One region of the Mycobacterium heidelbergense genome, then DNA from elsewhere that is predicted to be linked to it. Evidence: riboswitches for the same ligand, from Rfam matches in the RefSeq annotation. Region 1 holds a riboswitch; the other holds the start of a gene.
What was found. A riboswitch is a leader RNA that binds a small molecule or an ion and turns the genes downstream of it on or off. The one in region 1 is predicted to bind fluoride.

Region 1 (4,719 bases):
AGGGCCAGGTCCGGCCCGGAATGCTCGAAGGGACGCCCCGTTTCGATCATGCCGAACTCTGTTGTGCCGGTGTGTGTTTCGACCGGTATGCGGGCCGTCTCGTACAGAATCACCAGGAACAGCGCCGCCGAGGCCAGCAGGTGCGCCGGACGCACGATCTGATCGGGGCCGCTGCGCACGGTGGCGCCCAGGACGTAGGGCAGATCGGTCGTCGTGATCAACGCCACGGTGAACACGACGAGCAGCACGACCGGTTCGGTGATGGCGGCGAAGGTTTTGGCGCGGCTCGATGCCAGCTGTGCGTAGGCGTCACCGGTTTCGGCGGCGGCGGCGGCGACCAGGAAGCTCGCGAATGCCAGGATCAACCCGCCTCCCTGGATGTCGCCCATGTAGCCCAGTGGCAGGGCGTAGCTGGTGAGCACCGGTATCAGCATCGGAACGGTGAGATAGCAGGCGAAGGAAGCCAGCGGCGCCAGCCGGAAAAACGGGCTCGCGCCATGCGGCGCCAGGGTTTCCTTCCCGAAGAGCTTTCGGAGGTCGAAATACGGTTGCAGGATCCGTGGCCCGCGGCGGCCCTGCAGGCGGGCCTCGAACCAGGCGATGAAGCCACTGAGTCCGGGCGCCCCGCCGGCGACGGTGATCACCTGCAACCCCTGGATGACCGGTAACGGCAGAGTCGTCATCAGATGACCGCCCCGGGGCGCCACAGGTTGCCCAGATAGCGGGCGTGCTTACCGCCGCCTCGCGATAGGTCCCGGAGGAAACCGGCGATGGGCGGGTGTAGCACCACGTCTTTCAGATCGTCCCAACACACCCATGTCGGCCGCCGCCCGGGCTCGCCCGTTATCGGTGCGGCGGTATCGAACTCGTCTGCGAGGAAGACCAATTCGACGATACGGCGGTGGGTCTGCGGGTCGTTGACTTCCAGAACCAGTGCGCAGCCAACGGGTTGAATGTCCAGGCCGGTCTCTTCGCGGGCCTCCCGCCGCACACACGAGCCCATGCTCTCGTGCGGACGGGGCCGGCCGCCGGGCAGCACCCAGTCACCCAGATCGCGCTGCAGCAGAAGCACCGCATCCCTGCGGACGATCGCTACAGCGCAACGTAATTCGACCAAAGAATCGTCTACCGACGTCATCACGATGCCGCCACGAGCACCGGACCGGCGCGACAAAGGACACAAGCCACCTGCGACTCCTTGCGTTCGCAGGTGCCATCAGCCGTGTGGCGGTTCGAAAGCAGAGCTTTCCGGCGAGCGCCATCGCCGATGCCAGTTAACCAACGGCTATTCGCTTGGTCAAGTCCGACGCGGGCCGGGCGCGGTGACCGGTGCTGAGCCGGTGAACCCCCAGTTCCGCGAGGTTGACCACCACCATGTTGTTGTCGATCGGGCCGCCATTCTTACCCAACCCATCCACCACGGTTCGGTATCCGTCGCCGCGGAGCACCGATTGGTAGCGGTGGTGAAAGTGCCCGTGCCACAGTCGAGCTGGACGAACCGCGTCGACGACCGAGCGCAACCGCACCCGGTAGAGCTCGGAACGCCGTAGCTCCTGTGCCGGAAACCCGAACCGGTCGCGCGCCGCACCGGGAACCGTGATTCCCGCGGGACAGTCGTGGCAGAACATCGCGTCCGCGGGTCCGTCGGCCGCGGCGTCACGAGCTTGCCGCGATGTGATCCATTCCTGCGCCCACCACGACCGTCCGGGTTTGCGCAGGAATCGGTCGATGGAATAGGCGCCGCCCAGGGCCAAACACCGGGTCTGCGCCCATTGCCATCGAAACCCTCGCGGCAGGTGGACGACGCGGTCGCGTAGGTGGCGGAGTCCATCGGCGTCGACGGGCCAGCTGAGCAGCCGGTCGAAGTTCTCGTGGTTGCCGTCGACGAAACCCAGGACGATCCCGCAGCGCTCGAGCGCGTCGTCAAGCGAATCCAGGTACTGGTCGGTGAAGTTGTAGCCGAAGTCGCCGAGGTGAAGCAGCACGGTCGCGTTGCGCTTGGCGGCGTGTTCGATCGCCGCAACCGCGTAGGCGGTGTCGGCATGCCAGTCGCCCGCGATCGCGATGCGGGACGGCGGGGAAAGCACCGAATGTGCGAACACTTGGCCGGGCGACGGTACCCGCAACGGCAGCGGTGATCGATTCATGGTCGGCTCCTGGTCCACTTCCGATCCGCGGCCCGCATCTCGGCACGCCGCGATGATCGGCGCTGATCAACTCCCAGGGACCGTTGGCAACCGCCGGGCTACCCGTTGATTGCGGGATGCGAGCCCCACCGCCTGTTCGCATTCCAGGCTACGCGGCCGTTTCGAGCCGGGTCAATCACATTGACGCTGGTCCCCACCCGGGCCGGGAGGTTAACCTGGTCGCGAGGCGATGGATCTCCGCCTGGGTAATCCGCCCAAACCGCCGGCCCGGCTGATGGCTCCTGTGGTGCTCGACAAGCAGTGGGCAGGGAGTCCGCTATGTCATTGGTCGTCGGATATGACCGCCACCCGGCCAGCCGGGCCGCAGTGCTCTTCGCCGCCGAGCTCGCCGGCGCCCTGAACGTGCCTGTTCACGTCGTGCACGTCGTGGATATGTCCGACAGCGCCATTTCCGGCACGTCGACCGGGTCGGCCGAGGCCGTCGAGCGAAGGCTCAGCGCCGAGCGTCAACACGTCGGGGAGGCCCTGGACGCGACCCATGTGGAGTGGGCTTATCACCTCCTGACCGGCGACCCGGTCAAGGCGCTCCTCAAGACCGCGGATGACTGCGCGGCGAGGTTGATCGTCGTTGGCCGGCCGCAGCACGGCATCGGCCCGGCCCTGAGCCACATTGTGAGCGGCACGGTGACGCGAAACCTTTTGCGCCACAGCACCCGACCGGTTGCCGTGGTTCCCGAGTTCGCGGACAGCCTGTGAACTCCGGCGGCGCGGCCCGGGTCTATTTGGCCCGGCACGGGCGCACCGCGCTCAACGCCGAGGGGCGACTGCGTGGCCTGAGCGACCCGCCCCTGGACGAAGTGGGTATCGCCGAAGTCTCCCGGCTGGCCGAGGCGCTGGCCGCCCGACACCCCAAGGCGGTGGTATCCAGCCCGCTGCAGCGGGCGGTCGCGACCGCGCGGGCGATCGGCTCCGCGGCCGACGCACCGGTCACCGTCGATGCGCGGCTCACCGACCGCGACTACGGACCCATGACCGGCCTTCATCGGGAGGATGTCGAACGCCGTTACGGCAGCGTTGATTCCGCGCCTGGTGTCGAGAGCCACGCGGCGCTCGCCGAGCGGGCTCGGCGAGCGTTTCTCGAGCTGGTCGCCGAACTTGGGCCCGGTCCAATCGTTTTGGTGTCACACGACGCATTCAACACCGCCCTGCTCGCGCAGCTGGACCCGACGCTGGACCGCATCAGCCAGCGGACCGCGTGCTGGAACCAGCTGAGCCTGGTCGACGGGAACTGGAGGGTGGACGCCTACGACCTTGTGGCCGAATGACTCTCGCCCGGGCGGTCTCTGTGGTTCAAATACGCCATGAGAACGTCTTCGGCGCGATGATATTGCAGCGAATCCACCCACAAGCGGTGGACCGGCGCCCGGGAGCGATGGTTGAGTCGGCCACCCGGTGTCGCCACGTACCCGCCGACGTCGGCGTCGGCGAGCAGGGCCAGCACAGGACCGACGTCACCCGACTCCAGATCGGCCAACTCCGCCCAATAAGTCGCAAAGACTCCGTTGTCGGTGCCGCCGGGTGGTAGCCAGAACATCACGCTGAACTGCGCCGGGTTTCCCATCGGTCGCAGCGGCGAACTCATGAGCGTCCCGCCGGTGTTCTACTGAGCATGAATCCTCCCTGGTTGTTACCCAGGGGCTGTCGGCGACTTTCGCGATTGAGGCGAGCCCCACCGCCTTGCTCCCATGATGGCGCGCTGACGACAAGTTCACCAGACCCTTTGCGCGACAAGTTGAACGTCGGGTAAACTTGTGCGAGTAAGGCGATGAAGCTCGCCTCAAATGCCGCCCCTGGCTAATGGCTTCTACCCAGTGAGCAACTCACGGTAGAAGACGGGTGGGGTAGATGGCGTGCCAGCCAAATAAGTTGACGTTCCGGTCCGGCGCGATGGTGGGCGCCAACTTCGCTTGTCGATCTCCCTTGGCGTTCGCATTGAACGTTGTTCGCATGCAACGTGTTTACGCGCCATCACGATCGGCCGAGGCGGCTGACGCCGTCGCGGCCACGTGAGGGACCGGAGGTAATCGATGCTGGATTTCGGCGCGCTGCCACCGGAGGTCAATTCGGGCCGGATGTATCTCGGCGCGGGGTCGGGGCCGATGCTGGTGGCCGCGGCGGCGTGGGATGAGTTGGCCGCCGAGTTGCGTTCCGCCGCAGCCTCGTACGGGGCGACCGTGCAGGGCCTGACGGTTGGGTCGTGGACGGGCCCGTCGTCGATCGCGATGGCGGCGGCCGCGGCGCCGTATGTGGCGTGGATGGGCACCACCGGCGCTCAGGCGGAGCAGGCGGCCATGCAGGCGAGGCTGGCCGCCGGCGCCTACGAGACGGCCTTTGCCGCCACGGTGCCGCCGCCGGTGATCGCGGCCAATCGCGCCCAGCTGATGGCGTTGATCGCCACCAACTTCGTGGGTCAGAACACCCCGGCGATCGCGGCCACCGAGGCCCAGTACGCCGAGATGTGGGCGCAGGACGCCGCCGCGATGTACACCTATGCGGCGTCGTCGGCGACGGC
Region 2 (4,719 bases), 1.3 Mb from region 1:
GGCAAGCAACACGATTGCCCCGATGGTGGGGATCAGCAACACCAGCGACGAGAACGTCGTCCAATTGCGGCCACCGAACCAGTTGGCGGCCATCGAATATGGAATGCGCACCAGCGCCCCCACCAGCGACGCCGTGGCGCCCACCAGCAGCTTGTCACCGGTCGAGAAGCCGTAGACGGACTGCGGCATGAACAGCACCATCACCGACCAGAGGTACCAGACCGAGAAGGAGATGTGCACGTTCACAACCAGCCACACCATATTGCGACGGGCGATGGCGCCGTTGCCGTCGTCCCAGGCCACGAGGTCTTCTGGATTCCAGTCGGTGATGCGCGAACGCGCCATGCGTCTTTTACCTTTCACGGACACTGTTGGGGCGACCGTCAGGCCACCCGGATATATGGCGGGTCGATTGTGATCGGGTTCGTTCATGGTTGATCGCCAACCGATCGAAAAGATCCGGAGTGCTTGGTGTTTCACATCCCATATGCCGGCAGCCGACCCGAACGGGGACCGCGACAGCACCCGCCGGGCCGCGGACACCACCGACGACATCGCAACGGGGGAAGCGGGATCGCAGCTATCGACGAAGATTGAACGGCCACTTACGGTCCTCCTGCGTCACACCCGGCCACGCCTGTGGCCGGCCGGGCACTGATCTGTTCCGCAGGGACCGTTGGCCGTCGATGCTTGACGCGCGGTTATGGCGAGCCCCACCGCCATCGTGCGCCGTCAGAGCCGACGACGCACATTTAAAACTTTCGTGATCTTATTGCTTGACAGTCAAGCCGAATTATGTTGATCAAACAACCCACCATGGCCGATGCACAGGAGACTTCCAGCTGATTGAAACATTACGTCCAGACGCGTCCACCCTGTAACCGGCGGCGAAGTGGGCAGCGCGGCCGGGCGGTTGCCACGACACGTAACGGCCAGGCGAGCACCGAGGGGGTCCCGAGCCCGTCCGACGGCCATGGGTGGCGTCGATCACAACCGGCCGGTGCGCGCCAAGACGGGGTGTCCGCGTGATATGTAGTCCAAATCTGTTGCTAATCAATGGATTTATAACTAAGTTGCGATCGAGGCTAGCGCCGTCCTCCGCAGACATGGCGTCGTCGTGGTCCGACGGGACGGCCTCGCCGCGCTTGACCAAAGCCGATTTCCATTGCTTAACTGACAGCGGCGATGGAGCCCGCCCTGAACCGCCGATCCGGCTGATGGCCCCTGCGAACATAGGAGTCGTAGGTGAAGCGCGCCGACATTCGCACCCACCCTCCGATTCGGTTGTACTCCGCCCCTGCGGTGCGCCGGCTCGTGATCTCGTTTACTGTGTCGACCCGATCAGGCACCTGGGTGTTGCCTGCGAGCCCTTGCCGTTCGCATATAAATTGGTATAATGCTGCGCCTCAACACCCCTGCGGGAGGGTCCGACGGCATGTCCGGCGGAGGCGTCGCGCGCCGGCTTTGGACGTCAACGAACCACTCGCACAACGGTATCCGGGTGAATCGGCGCGCCGCCGGAACGCGACCGACCCGCACACGATCCACGCACGACTCGCCGACAATCAGGAGTAGTCACATGGAATTCGACGTAACCATTGAAATCCCCAAGGGACAGCGCAACAAATACCAGAGCGACCACAACACCGGCCGCATCCGACTCGACCGCTACCTGTACACCTCGATGGGATATCCCGAGGATTACGGCTTCATCGAAAACAGCCTCGGCGACGACGGCGACCCTCTTGACGCCCTCGTTCTGCTGCCCGAGCCGGTCTTTCCCGGTGTCGTGCTCGCCGCACGCCCGGTGGGCATCTTCCAGATGGTCGACGAGGCCGGCGGCGACAACAAGGTTCTGTGCGTGCCGGCCGGCGATTCGCGATGGGATCACATCACCGACGTCGACGACGTGCCGTCCTTTGTCTTGGAGCCCATCAAACACTTCTTCGTGCACTACAAGGACTTAGAGCCGGGCAAGTTCGTCAAGGCCGCCGACTGGGGCAATCGGGAAACGGCGGAAGCAGAAGTGAAGCGATCCTTCGAACGGTTTCGCGCCAACGGTCACTGACGCCACGGACGAGCGGGGCGACGAGGGCAGCCAGCGGCTAGGCCGTGACCCGACGCGACGCGTAGATCTCGGCCAGGAACTGCTCGACGGCCACCGCCGCGTGCGCCGCGCGGGCGGACCCAAAGATGTCGAAAGCGTGTTGCGCGCACGGCAACTCGGCATATACCACAGGCTGACGGCTGACCTCACGGAGGCGCGCGGTAAAGCTGCGGGCCTGTTCGACCGGGATCAACGAGTCGTTGGTGCCGTGCAGCACGAAAAACGGTGGGGCGTCTTCGGACACGTGGCTGATCGGTGAGGCGATCCGGAAAGGTTCGGCTATCTCCGTGCGACTCAGCTTGAACACGCGCTTGGCCACCATCGGCACCATCAGCGGATGCATCGCGCCGTCGGATCGGGTGAAGTCGTAGACCCCGTAGAACGGGACGGCCGCCTGCACCCGGGTGTCGGCCCCCTCGAAACCCGGCTGAAACCGCGGATCGTTGGGGGTAAGCGCGGCCAGCGACGACAGATGCCCGCCGGCCGAGCCCCCGGTGATCGCGATCCAGCCCGGGCGACACCGCCGCCAGCGCCGCCGCCTGAACGCCGAGCGCCTGCACCGGAAGTTCCGACGCGAACAGGCCGTAGGCGAACGCGAACACCGACCCGTAACCGCGCCTGGTCAGCGGTCGGTAGCCGTTGGCGGTGAACGCGAGGCCCAGCGCGGACACCAGCACGGCTGGTCAGTCGCTTCACGGCCGATCCTTGGTTTTCCCGAGTTCGCCCACCTGCGCGGGGTCCTCGATCACGTGGTACGCCGGGTCGACCATCTCCATGGGCTTTCTGCCGCTTTGCCTGGGCTTGCCGATGATCCGCAGCAGCTGCCCGGGCTGGATGTCGGCGCCCCCGTGGCCGGCTCGGAACGTGATGGTGATTTCGCCGCTATTGTCGCCGACGACGATCTGCCGGACGGTCCGCCGGCGTTCGTTGACGTCCTGGACCTCGCTCACCCGCCCCTCGAAGGTGGCGCGCTGCCCGGGAATGAGGCCCCCAACGGTGATCACCGATGGCGGCCGCTCGGGGTGCTCATAGGCTTCGACTTCCTGCTCCTCGCTGCGCGAGACCCACGCTTCGACCTTGTCGAGCTCGCGCGCGATTCGTTGCTCGAAGCCTTCGGGGTACGCCTCCTTGATCCGGGATTGCACGTCGTAGGGCACGATCGTCGCCGCGGCGTCCGGGATCAGGCTGACCGCCCGGGCCACCTTGTCGGCGGTGCGGTCATGCAGCAGGCGTCCCAGCAGCGGCGCGTAGGTCCGACGCGGCAGCAACACCGTCACGTTGGTGTTCTGGCGCTCGTCGCGCGCCTTGGCGACCAGAACCTGCGCCGCCCGGGTGACCCGGCGGTCCGGGCAGTCGACGATCCGCAGCGGGGTGTCGAGATCGAAGTGATCCCAACGGTTTCGCAGCACCTTGGCGTGCGCGTCGTCGACCATGAAATGCACCGCGACCAGTTCGTCGGCCCGCAGTCCCCGCCCGTAGCGCAGCGCTTCGATCACGGCGAGGTCGACCGAGTTCACGAACACGAACACCTTGTGCCGCGCGTACTTCACCAGTTCGGGGCGATCGGTGCGGAACATCTCGAGAATGGCCGCCTCGGCGCGGTATTCCCGGTTGAGCCGCATCAGCACGAACACCAGCACCGGGAACACGACGACGACGAGCCAGGCGCCCTCGGTGAACTTCGCGACGGCGAAGATGCCCACCACGATCGTCGACAGGATCCCCGCCGACAGGTTGATCGCCAGGCGCCGGCGCCAGCCCGGTTCCCGGTGCGTCAGATGGTGTTTGGTCATTCCGTAGCCGGCCATCGAGAACCCGGTGAACACGCCGATCGCGTAGAACGGGACCAGCGCGTTGACCGAGCCGCCGGTCGCCAGCAGCAATGCCACCGAAAGCGCGGTGAGCGTGATGATGCCGTTCGAGAACACCAGGCGGTGGCCGCGTTTCGTCAGCTGCCGCGGCAGGAAGCGGTCTTCGGCGACGAAACTCGCCAGCGCCGGGAATCCGTTGAAGCTGGTGTTCGCGCCGGTGAACAGGATGGCCGCGGTCGACGCCTGCACGAGGATGTAGAAGACGTCGCCGATCGGGCCCTGACCGAACACCGCGCGGCCGATCTGCGACAGGACTGACGGATATTCGGTGAGATATGGCGTGGCGTGGGTGACATACGCGAGGTAGGCGACGCCGGCCAGCAGGAGCCCGAGGATGGTCGCCATGGCGGTCAGCACCCGACGCGCGTTGCGGCCCTGCGGTTTTCGAAACACGTCGACGGTGTTGGAGATGGCCTCGACCCCCGTCAGCGACGAACCGCCGTTGGCGAACGAACGCAGCAATGTCAGGACGGTCGCTCCCATCACCAGGCCGTTGGACTGATGGACGGGCACGGTTCCGGGCATTTGCGCGGGGTGGTAGACGGGCAGATCGCCGGCCATGGCGCGCGCGACGCCCACCACGATCGTCAGGCCGACCATGATGACGAAGAAGTAGGTCGGCAACGCGAACTGCCATCCCGCTTCCTTTAATCCGCGCAGGTTCACGTAGCAGACGACGAGCACCACGCCGACGGTGATTTGCAGGCTGTGCGGCCCCAACACCGGGATGGCCGACACCAC

Region 2: another riboswitch for fluoride. It lies ahead of G6N25_RS15830 (inorganic diphosphatase); the one in region 1 lies ahead of G6N25_RS09595 (universal stress protein).

Annotation. Positions count from the first base shown of each region.
Region 1 covers NZ_AP022615.1:2,035,636-2,040,354, reverse strand. The annotation lists gene G6N25_RS09610 (respiratory chain complex I subunit 1 family protein) at 1-683, opposite strand, end outside; gene G6N25_RS09605 (NUDIX hydrolase) at 683-1,174, opposite strand; fluoride riboswitch at 1,201-1,275, opposite strand; gene G6N25_RS09600 (metallophosphoesterase family protein) at 1,275-2,147, opposite strand; fluoride riboswitch at 2,364-2,438, shown strand; gene G6N25_RS09595 (universal stress protein) at 2,466-2,903, shown strand; gene G6N25_RS09590 (histidine phosphatase family protein) at 2,900-3,472, shown strand; gene G6N25_RS09585 (hypothetical protein) at 3,451-3,789, opposite strand; fluoride riboswitch at 3,960-4,021, shown strand; gene G6N25_RS09580 (PPE family protein) at 4,235-4,719, shown strand, end outside.
Region 2 covers NZ_AP022615.1:3,344,191-3,348,909, reverse strand. The annotation lists gene G6N25_RS15835 (MFS transporter) at 1-345, opposite strand, end outside; fluoride riboswitch at 1,173-1,234, shown strand; gene G6N25_RS15830 (inorganic diphosphatase) at 1,580-2,068, shown strand; partial or broken gene G6N25_RS15825 (prolyl oligopeptidase family serine peptidase) at 2,106-2,621, opposite strand; gene G6N25_RS15820 (amino acid permease) at 2,800-4,719, opposite strand, start outside.